2 regions of the Shewanella sp. GutDb-MelDb genome follow, and region 2 is predicted to be linked to the other one. Evidence: riboswitches for the same ligand, from Rfam matches in the RefSeq annotation. Region 2 holds a riboswitch; the other holds the start of a gene.
The links. A riboswitch is a leader RNA that binds a small molecule or an ion and turns the genes downstream of it on or off. The one in region 2 is predicted to bind lysine.
Positions count from the first base shown of each region.

Region 1 (5,364 bases), on a different contig from region 2:
ATTGCTATTTTCAAAATTGCCAGCATAAACAAGAGTACCAGTGAATGCGCCCGTCATAGACTTACCAGTAAGCTCACCGGGTGCAGTTGTATCACCCCCCGAAAACGCACCAATATTTTTATCAGAGTAGTCACGATCATGAGTATAAGCAGCAACCGTCGTTAACCAAGGAGCATCACCTGGTGAACCCACTGTTTCCGGACCAGGACCTGAGTTACCAGCAGAAGTGGCAACATGGATACCTGCTTTACGAGCTGAAAGGAATGCTAGTGCATCGGCATCGTTCCATGGATTACTTGAACCGCCACCAATTGAATAGTTTAGCGCGTCAACACCATTTTCAATTGCGTGCTCCACTGCTAGTACTGTTAGCGACGGTAAACAACCCGCAAAACCAACATCATCATCTTCACCAGGTAAACATACTTGGTAAGAAACGATATTCGCATGCGGTGCAACTCCAGACATTGAAGCAAATACGACACCAGTATTACCACCATCAACGTCAGGGACATTGGTGTCTACAAGTACGTTACCCGCTGTAGTACCCGCGGTATGAGAACCATGGCCATTATGATCTTCACCGTTAGCAGGGACATCAATATCATAGTCTAAATAACCATCAGTCACTGCTGGCCAGCTATGAACACCAATCAGCTTATCATTACAAAGCTCTGCGAAATCACCAGCACAATCGCCAGAGTACACGCCTGGTCCCCATGGGTTTGAGTGATCATATTTATCGCCACCAACATCGGCAAATGAAGGATGGTCGGTGTTGATACCGGTATCAATGATACCAACAATCATTCCTTCGCCTTTACTTTCAGTACCTGTAGCCTCTCCGCTCCAGATTGCTGGTGCCTTGATAATCGCAGGGCCAGAGTCAGTCATTGTCTTACGTAGAATTTCGCGCTGGATGTTAGCAATTCCTGCAACATTAGCTAACTTAGCGGCTTGAGCTTGAGTCATTTCAACGACTAGACCGTTGTACGCTAATGTAGTTCTTTGCTTTACATTTAGCTCACCCAGTGCAGCAGTGGCTTTCTGAATCACGCTGTCTTGACGTGAATTCAGAAATGAACGGTAAGATTTTACATTGGCACTCGTAACATCTAACTTTCTATTTTTGCCTTGTACTTTCTCAACAGATGTCGCTTTATATCCCGCAATACCGCCTTGATAAAGCGCTACTGGATTTTCGATCAAACGCACAAAGTATCGATATGCACCTGAGCCTAAGTTAGCTTCTGGTGTAAAAATAGCGTTATTACGAACAATTTGATTTTCAGCGTATGACTTTGAATCTACGTTCTTAATTTGAACTCTAGCTTCCGCTGATTTTGAGAGAGTAATATTGTAGTCAGACGGCGCACTGATCGCACTCGCTGACATGGTGATTAGCGCAGTAGATACTGCAATTGCGATTTTGGTTTTCACTTGTCAATTCCTTAATACTTAAAAGTATTTTTTGTTATATCCTGCTTTGTTATGGTCCCTACTCTCCAACAAGAGGAAAGTTAACGCCAAATAACTTTCTGTAGCATATTCGACTGAGGGGGGAGCATTATTAACATAATAAAAACAAAGCGGCAAACATTTAATTAACAAGTATTACAAGTGGGAACACAAAGAAACCAAGCTGTAAACATTACATTACTTATAACTAACCTATTAATACTAGTTTCGTATAAATAACGAACTACTAATCGAAGATAATCGCTAGGTTTAGAGTATAAACAAAAAATGGATATCAGATTTATTTTCATAAAAACCTGAGCTTTAATTTAGCTCAAACACATTGGTCATCAGCTTGTATAGCTCAGTCCCTTGATAGACTGAAGCAGAAGCAAAGTGGAGGATGGGCACACAATCTTGTTCGAGGTATAGCGGGGTTAACTCCTCTTCAGTGCCATAACAATCAAGCCTTAATATATTGGCCAGAGGTTGATTAGCTTTTAACGGTTCGCCGGGTTGCGCTAAATACTCAACCATACCGCCTTTCGGTGAGTGATATTTTTTGTAGTCTTTCAGTAAGCAGCCATAACGTGCCATTACCGCAGGAGCCACTTGATCGGCCATCACGCCTCGATGACTCAAATAGGCTAAAATCCCCAGTGCATCTTCTCGGGCGTCATCCATATCGATACGCTCTTGGCTCGCCAGTTCCAATGTAAAAGCCGACACTGCTACATTCAATTCTCGCTCTTGTGTTGCGGCATACTCCACCAACTCCCACCATGGACAGAATGCGGCTTCATCCATCGCGCCACCAAAACTATTAGGCATAATTAAGCTATAAGGGATCGAGAAGAATTTAACCGAACTTTGTGCGTATTCAGGGCAATAAAGATGCTTACAAGACTTAGGCCCGGTATGTAGGTCAATCACTATGTCCGCTTGATGCGCCAACATTTGTAAGCTTATAGCCAGTCTTTTACCCGTTGTCACCCCCCAAGGGTTCGCCAAGTGAGCCTGGCAAGACGCTATAAGCTGTAGCCTAAAGGCTTGGTTGAGCAATTCATCACTTAAATGGCAATGCTCTGAGTACCAATTTGGGATATCTATCTGGTGATCTAAATATTCTCTGTTCCAATTAACACCGGTGATAGGATCAAAACGGCCTAGCGTAAATTCACCACTCTTTTGATTGATACCTAATGGATTTGCCAGCGGCAGTAAGGTGATCTCCCCCCGAACATCCATAGCTTCCAACTGTTTCATCAGCTGGAATATCACTGCGTTGCCTTGCACTTCTGCTCCATGAACATTCGCTTGCAAAAACACTTTTGGCGCAGATGGATCTTTTGCGGCCAGATGATACACAGGCACTCTCAACTCTTGCCCCGTCGCCAGTTCTCCGACGATTAAGCTAGATTGGGTAAATTGCATCATGTACAGTCTATTCCTTGGGTAAACAGTAATTAAGATTCAAACAGGTTTTCATGCAAAGCACGAATAACATCTGCAGCTTCTGCCTCTTCAACCAATACACACAGATTATGAGGGCTCGCACCTTGGCAGATCATTCGAACGTTATGCGGCTCTAATACTTCAAACACCCGGCGACATACCCCCGCCGTTGAAGCGATTCTATTACCAATCACAGCCACTAATGCCAAACCGTCTTCTACCCGCACGCGGCAATGCTGAGAGAGTTCTTGCAGTAAAGGCTCACTTAACAGACCGTTACCACTCGAGTCAGAGCCGGTTTTATCGAGTGTTAACGCCACATTCACTTCAGAGGTGGTGATGAGATCAACACTGATTTTATGCCGTGCCAACGTTGCAAACGTCTCCGCTAAAAAGCCTTGTGCGTGTAGCATTTGCAAGCTGTGCAGATTCAATAATGTTTGATCTCGTCTTACGGCAACTGCGCGATAAACTGGCTCGTCAGACACCTGATGTCGGATCCAGGTACCTCCTTGCTCTGGTGCCCAGCTAGATCCTACAAAGACTTGGATTTTTTGGCGTACTGCGGGCAAAATAGTGGCAGGATGCAGCACTTTGGCACCAAACGTGGCCATCTCTGCCGCTTCATTAAAACTTATCTCAGGTATAGGCTTAGCATTCGGGGCCAGTCTTGGATCCGTAGTATAGATCCCAGCAACATCAGTCCAAATCTCAACCGAGGTAGCACGCAGTGCTTCTGCAAGTAGAGCAGCGGAATAGTCACTGCCGCCCCTGCCTAATGTCGTTGTAGCCCCCTCAGCATCGGCACCAATAAACCCCTGAGTCACGATCACTTGCGATGCTAATAGAGGGGTTAAATACAGCGCTGCAAGCTCAGATATCGCCTCAATTTGTGGTTCGGCACGGCCATAGTGACTGTCCGTACGCATCACTTGCCTTACATCAAATGCTGAGGCCGAAGCGCCTTTTTCTCGTAATACTGCAGCAAAAAAAATCGATGAACACATTTCGCCTTGAGACAACAGCTCATCAACAACAGCCTTATGGCGAGTTAGCACTAGACGTTCAGCTAGATCTGAAATATGACTGAGTACCGCATCAATTTTGGCAGCAACATCACTTGGGTTCCCTAATCTATCGAGAATTTGATATTGAATAGAAGCTATCTGCTTAATTAACTGCTTACGATATTCATCCGTTGTTGTAGCTTGGGTCAGCGCAACGAGTTTATTAGTCACCCCACTAGAAGCACTCACCACCACAACTTTAGTGGCGGTGTTATTGATGATGATATCCGCACAGCGATGCATAGCATCGTAATCTGCAACAGAGGTACCGCCAAACTTAGCAACGGTTAACGTATGAATTACGGACATAAAGATGCCTCCACATGGAGTGAACACAATGTCGATTGGATATCGTTAAAAACTAATATAGATACTGATATAGAAACAGGTATAAAAACTGAGAGAAAAACTAACATGAATAAGCTCCGAACTAACTTCGTTCGAAGAGCCTGGTGCTAAGATATGCACCCCAGAGATGGGAAACAGCGATCGTCACCAGAAGCTCTCCACCATAATATAGGTGACAATCGTCAGGATTCAGCCTGAACGACCAATACATAAGACAGTGCCAAAACGTCTTTAGTATCTCGGCGTTAATCTCCATCATGAATGGTCAATGGGGTTTGGTCCCCTTTCATTCACTACCTAGTTAACGCTCCTCTTCTGTACTCAATTTGTACACAAACCAAGAGAGTAAAAAGTATATAAATAACACGTTCAAGTCAAACGAAATTTATACAACTTAAGAATTACACCCGGTCTGGAAATTCATGAACCACGTTGACCCGCGGCGAGAAAGCGCCGAGCGAAGTTTCCTGCCCTGACAATAAGCATGGGACCAATTGCAACTGATCATCTTCTACGTAATAGATAGCGTTTTGGTTGAACTGACACCCTAATTCGATTGCTGAAACTTTATCGGTCGACACCGCCCAGCTCTTTTCCATGTGTTTACGATCTTGCGATGCCCCCACCATCGCTCGATAGGGTCGACGTAACATGAGGATAGCTTGCTGCAGCTTTCGATCTAGCAGTCGATTTTGGCAAGGAGTAAGCGTCTTACCTCTTGGATTGTGTGCAGTGATGATTGCAAAAGATATTTTAGAGGACAATCCTTGCGTGATCAGGAATTGCGTTTCTTGATAATAGCGCCAAAGGCATTCGACTGACTGGTCCATTGCTAACAAACTCTCCACTTGAGGTGATTTTATTATAGCTAAATCGTTAGGACTCGCTAGGCGCGTGATATAGCTCACAGTAAATAAAAAATTACATTGTATAAATATCAGTCACTTAGGTGTAATATAGTGATCTAAGTCATGCCTTGGCGTAAATTTGTTAACATTTCATTTGTTAACAAATGCCTAAAACGAGTACAATGGGT
Region 1 is NZ_PJBM01000234.1:49,111-54,474, forward strand. It holds gene CXF82_RS14530 (S8 family serine peptidase) at 1-1,440, opposite strand, end outside; gene CXF82_RS14535 (succinylglutamate desuccinylase/aspartoacylase family protein) at 1,783-2,892, opposite strand; gene lysC (lysine-sensitive aspartokinase 3) at 2,925-4,289, opposite strand; lysine riboswitch at 4,472-4,651, opposite strand; gene CXF82_RS14545 (DUF3293 domain-containing protein) at 4,730-5,158, opposite strand.
Region 1: it holds a riboswitch for lysine, as region 2 does, so the genes downstream of both, lysC (lysine-sensitive aspartokinase 3) here and CXF82_RS04330 (Na+/H+ antiporter NhaC family protein) in region 2, are expected to answer to the same signal.

Region 2 (5,364 bases):
AATAGGAACTATTTCGATAAGGATCAAATAAAATTTCAATTTAATTGAGAATAAAATATATTAATTAAGATTAATTTGTAATAACAGTGATTATATTTCTCAAATGTTATCAATATCGGTCAATTACTGCTTATCTATTTAGATTAATGTGAACAGTCGTTCGGCTGCATGTTGACGTTAACGTCAACAGCACGTAAAGTAACTCTAATTTCTGTAATAGTTGCTTTGATATATAAGTAGCTATTCGCATAATCCCGTTCATTAAGCGACGTAAGAAGGAAGCCCTATGAAAGTATTGGTGCCAGTAAAACGTGTCGTCGATGCCAATGTAAAGGTCAGGGTTAATGCTGACAATACGAGTATCGATACCGCAAACCTAAAAATGGCGATTAACCCGTTTTGTGAGATTGCAGTAGAAGAAGCCGTTCGTTTAAAAGAAGCGGGAAGTGCTTCTGAAGTGATCGTCATGAGTATTGGCCCAAAAGCTTCGCAGGAGCAATTGAGAACCGCGCTAGCATTAGGTGCTGACCGCGCTATTCATATTCTGACTGATGAAGACCTTGTGCCTTTGTCTGTGGCTAAGCTTATACATGCGGTACAGAAAAAAGAGCAAGTCGACTTAGTTATTTTGGGTAAGCAATCCATCGATAGCGATAACAATCAAACAGGTCAAATGTTAGCGGCTATTGGCAAAATGCCACAAGCAACGTTTGCCTCTGAAATCAAGATGAATGCAGACCAGCTTACGGTCACTCGCGAAGTTGACGGTGGCCTGCAAACATTGATGCTACCTTTACCAGCAGTGGTTACCGCCGACCTACGTTTAAATGAACCTCGTTACGCAAAATTGCCTAACATCATGAAAGCTAAACGTAAGCCACTTGAAACACTGACTCCTGCAGATTTCGATGTGACCTTAAAGTCTCACCAGACAGTCCTTAAAGTGACTCCGCCCGCTGAGCGTAGCGCGGGTGTGATGGTGTCTTCTGTAGAAGAGTTGGTTGAAAAGTTAAAGAATGAAGCGAAGGTGATCTAATGGCAATTTTAGTATTAGCAGAACACGATAACGCCAGTTTAAAACTGGATACCGCTAAAGTGGTTGCTTGCGGTCAAGCGATTGGTGGCGACATTGATGTATTAGTCATCGGTCACAACTGTAATGATGCGGTGAGCAGTGCACAACAGCTCAATGGCGTACGCAAAGTCTTAGTTGCCGATGCTGCCGTTTATGCCAACGGCCTGGCAGAAAATACTGCCGATGTAGTCACTGACGTTGCAGCTGACTATGAGCATATTCTTGCTGCGGCATCAAGCCATGGTAAAGATGTATTGCCGCGCGTTGCAGCTTTACTCGACGTTAACCAGCTTTCAGAAGTGATCGCAGTGGTGAGTAGCGATACGTTTGTCCGCCCTATCTATGCGGGTAGCGCGTTAGCCACAGTCCAGAGCTTGGATGACAAAAAAGTGATGACGGTACGTTCAAGTGCATTTGATGCGGTTGCAAGCGATGGTAGTGCAGAGCTTGTGACACTGACACAAGAGGTTGCACCTCAAGTTGAGTTTATCTCTCAAAGCCTAACGGTATCAGAGCGCCCTGAATTGGGTAATGCTTCTGTTATCGTGTCTGGCGGCCGAGCAATGGGCAACAGTGAGAACTTCGGCATCCTAGAGCAACTTGCTGATAAATTAGGGGGTGCACTGGGTGCATCACGCGCTGCAGTCGATGCAGGCTTTGTACCTAACGATCTGCAAGTGGGTCAAACAGGTAAAATTGTTGCGCCAGACTTGTACATTGCTGTCGGTATTTCGGGTGCTATCCAGCATCTAGCTGGCATGAAAGATTCAAAAGTGATTGTGGCTATCAACAAAGATCCAGAAGCGCCTATTTTTCAGGTTGCTGATTATGGATTAGAAGCGGATCTATTTGAAGCGGTTCCACAGCTTTTAGAACTGCTGTAACTCATTAGCCATTATAGCCGTGACAAACTAATAACCGCCAAGTTGTTTTCAATAGGTTACTAGGCTGTTATCGGCCATGTGTTCGAGTTGGTAATATTTGCGATCTGTGTCACGATAAGCGGCTTTAGGGTAGCATCCCTAAAGCCGCTTATGTTTTTATGTCACTCACGTTAATTAGCTCAGTCTATTTAACGTCCTTAGAAGTAGAGGTGCATTCAATATTAGTACCAATAAGTAGGGTGATGCCTATGACTTGTTGAGAAAGGATTTGATGCCGAAGTGACATAGCATATCGAGGCTTGTTGCTGGGGCTGTTACCAAATAGGAACAGCACTGCCATAGTATTTCTTATCGGGAAGATAAGAAGATTTTATATTGATGTCGAACATTAATATTACTGTGGAGCGCTACTGATAGGACAGGTGTAATCAGCTCTCAATGCTATATCCCACCAGTTCAGTCGGCCTCCATTCGTACTTAACGAAGATAATAATTAAATGACAATTTTAAGTTATGCCGATTCGGCACTTTCGTTGCTGCCTCCGGTAGTGGCAATCGTACTGGCGATGTTAACCCGTCGTGTTTTACTTTCTCTTGGGGTGGGGATCCTACTGGGTGCGCTACTGCTGACAGATTTCTCTGCCGCAAACACTGCCCAATACGTGGGCACAAAAGTCATGTCGCTGGTGTGGGATGATGGCGCACTCAACAGCTGGAACCTATATATTATTGGCTTCCTGATTGTGCTTGGAATGATCACCGCACTCATTACCGTGAGCGGTTCGGCTCGGGCGTTTGCCGAGTGGGCACGCAAGCATATCCGTAATAAGCGTGATGCCAAGCTATTAACCATGTTCCTTGGTTGTGTGGTGTTTATTGATGACTACTTTAATAGCTTAGTGGTGGGTAGCGTCGCAAGACCGCTAACAGACCGTTACTATATCTCGCGTAGTAAGCTTGCTTATCTACTGGATTCAACGGCTGCACCTATCTGTGTGATATCTCCAGTATCGAGCTGGGGCGCGTACATTATTGCCTTGATTGGTGGCATATTAACAGCACATGGATTTACTGATACAGGACATTTGAGCACGTTTGTACAGATGATCCCGATGAACTTCTACGCTATTTTCGCGTTATTACTGCTACTGTGTGTCGCACTAATGGGACTTGATATCGGTCCTATGCGTCAACATGAGCTTAATGCACAAAAAGGTAGCCTTTATGATGAATCTAAAGGATTACCACCTGGTGCTAGCTCTGGATTACCAGAAGCTGATACGGGTAAAATCATCGGTTTGTTTTTGCCTATTACGGTACTGGTGTTTGCCACATTCTACTTTATGGTCAGTAGTGGTGGTGATGCGCTTGCCGCTAAAAACGAAACTTTCAGCCTGATTGGCGCGTTTGAAAATACTGACGTTGGCTCATCACTATTCTTTGGTGCTTTAATTGGTTTAGCCGTGACGCTAGCGCTTATTATTTACCAAGGTGTAGATAAGAAGATGATCGTTAAAGGCTTGGTCGAAGGCATTAAGTCTATGCTGCCAGCAATCTATATATTGGTATTTGCCTGGACGATTTCAGGCGTTATTGGTCAGCTTGAGACTGGCAAGTATATGGCAAGTTTAGCGACCGGTAATATTCCGTTTGCGATGTTGCCAGCTGTCCTCTTTATCTTGGCAGGCTTAACAGCGTTCTCGACTGGAACGAGCTGGGGCACATTCGGTATTATGTTACCCATTGCCGCTGATATGGCGATGGGCAGTCATACGAGTATGATGTTGCCAATGCTTGCAGCTGTGCTCGCGGGCGCTGTGTTTGGTGACCATTGTTCACCTATTTCTGATACCACGATTTTGTCGTCAACCGGTGCAAACTGTCATCATATCGACCATGTGATGACGCAGTTACCTTATGCACTGATTGTCGCAGGTATTAGCCTAGGCGGTTACATCGTACTCGGTTTCACTGAATCAGTGTATGCCGGCTTATTGACCTGTAGTGTGCTGTTTGTGATTAGCGTGATAATACTGCGGATTAAATCTCGTCAGGGGATCACGGCTTAGCTAAGTGATAAGCCGTTAGTTTGTTGATTGCGCTTATCGTAAGGCATTAAAAAGCCGTTCTCAGTTGAGAACGGCTTTTTTGTGGGGACGATTTAAGCCTTAGTCGTTTAGGCCACGACGCTTAAGCAATGCTTCAGTGGTTGGCTCTTGACCTCTAAAGGCTTTGTAGGCATCCATTGGTGCAATAGTATTGCCGACCTCTCGAATAGTTTTTCTAAATTTCATGCCTATTTCACGATTCAATCCACCTTGGGTCTGCACGTAAGCAAAGGCATCTGCAGCTAGAATTTCACTCCACATGTAAGCGTAATAACTGGCTGAATAGCCGCCAGGAAACGCATGAGCAAAGTAGGTCGACTTATATCTTGGTGGTACTGCAGGCAAGTCGACGCCGTGCTTTTTAAGTGCCGCAGCTTCAAAACTGGCGACATCTTGCAGTGGCGCATCAGCTTTAAGTGAGTGCCACTCTAAATCGAGCAGGGCGGCTGACATATATTCAAGTGTATCAAAGCCTTGGTTGAAGCTACGCGATTTAAGCAACTTATTAAGTAGCTCTTCAGGAATAGGCTCGCCGGTTTCATAATGCTTGGCGTAGTTGGCTAACACCTTAGGGTGCGCAGCCCAATCTTCTTCGAAAGTTGATGGAAACTCAACAAAGTCACGTGAAACCGCAGTGCCCGAAAGCGTCGGGTAGGTGACTTTAGAGAACATACCATGAGTGCCGTGACCCATTTCGTGGAACATGGTGGTGACTTCATCATAGCTAACAAAGGTCGGCTCGCCCGCGGGGGCTTTTTTAATGTTCATTACGTTAACCACAACAGGCTTGCTATTTAGCAGCTCAGATTGGGTCACAAACGAGCTCATCCAAGCGCCGCCACGTTTGCCTTCACGGGCAAAATAGTCGGCGTAGAAAATCGCTAAGCTAGTGCCATCTTCATCAAACATCTCATAGGCTTTAACATCTGGGTGGTATACCGGTAAGTCTGGACGCGGGGTTAAACTCACACCATAAAGCGCGTTAAGGGTGAAGAACACGCCGTCTTCTAACACGCGGTCAAACTCAAAATAGGGGCGAATAGCACTAGCGTCTAAGTCATACTTATCTTTACGCACAAGCTCTGCATAATAGGCCCAGTCCCATGGGGCAAGTTCAAAATCAGCGCCTGTTTTGCCTATCATGGCTTGAATGTCGGCAGCTTCTTTATTGGTGTTGGCAACAACGGCTGGCACCATAGAGCCGAACATCTTGTAAACGGCTTCTGGCGTTTTGGCCATTTGTGGCGCAAGGCGGTAATCAGCCCAGCTATCAAATCCAAGCAGTTCAGCGCGCTCT
Region 2 is NZ_PJBM01000129.1:4,703-10,066, reverse strand. It holds gene CXF82_RS04340 (electron transfer flavoprotein subunit beta/FixA family protein) at 287-1,036, shown strand; gene CXF82_RS04335 (electron transfer flavoprotein subunit alpha/FixB family protein) at 1,036-1,959, shown strand; lysine riboswitch at 2,156-2,377, shown strand; gene CXF82_RS04330 (Na+/H+ antiporter NhaC family protein) at 2,457-4,028, shown strand; gene CXF82_RS04325 (M3 family metallopeptidase) at 4,128-5,364, opposite strand, start outside.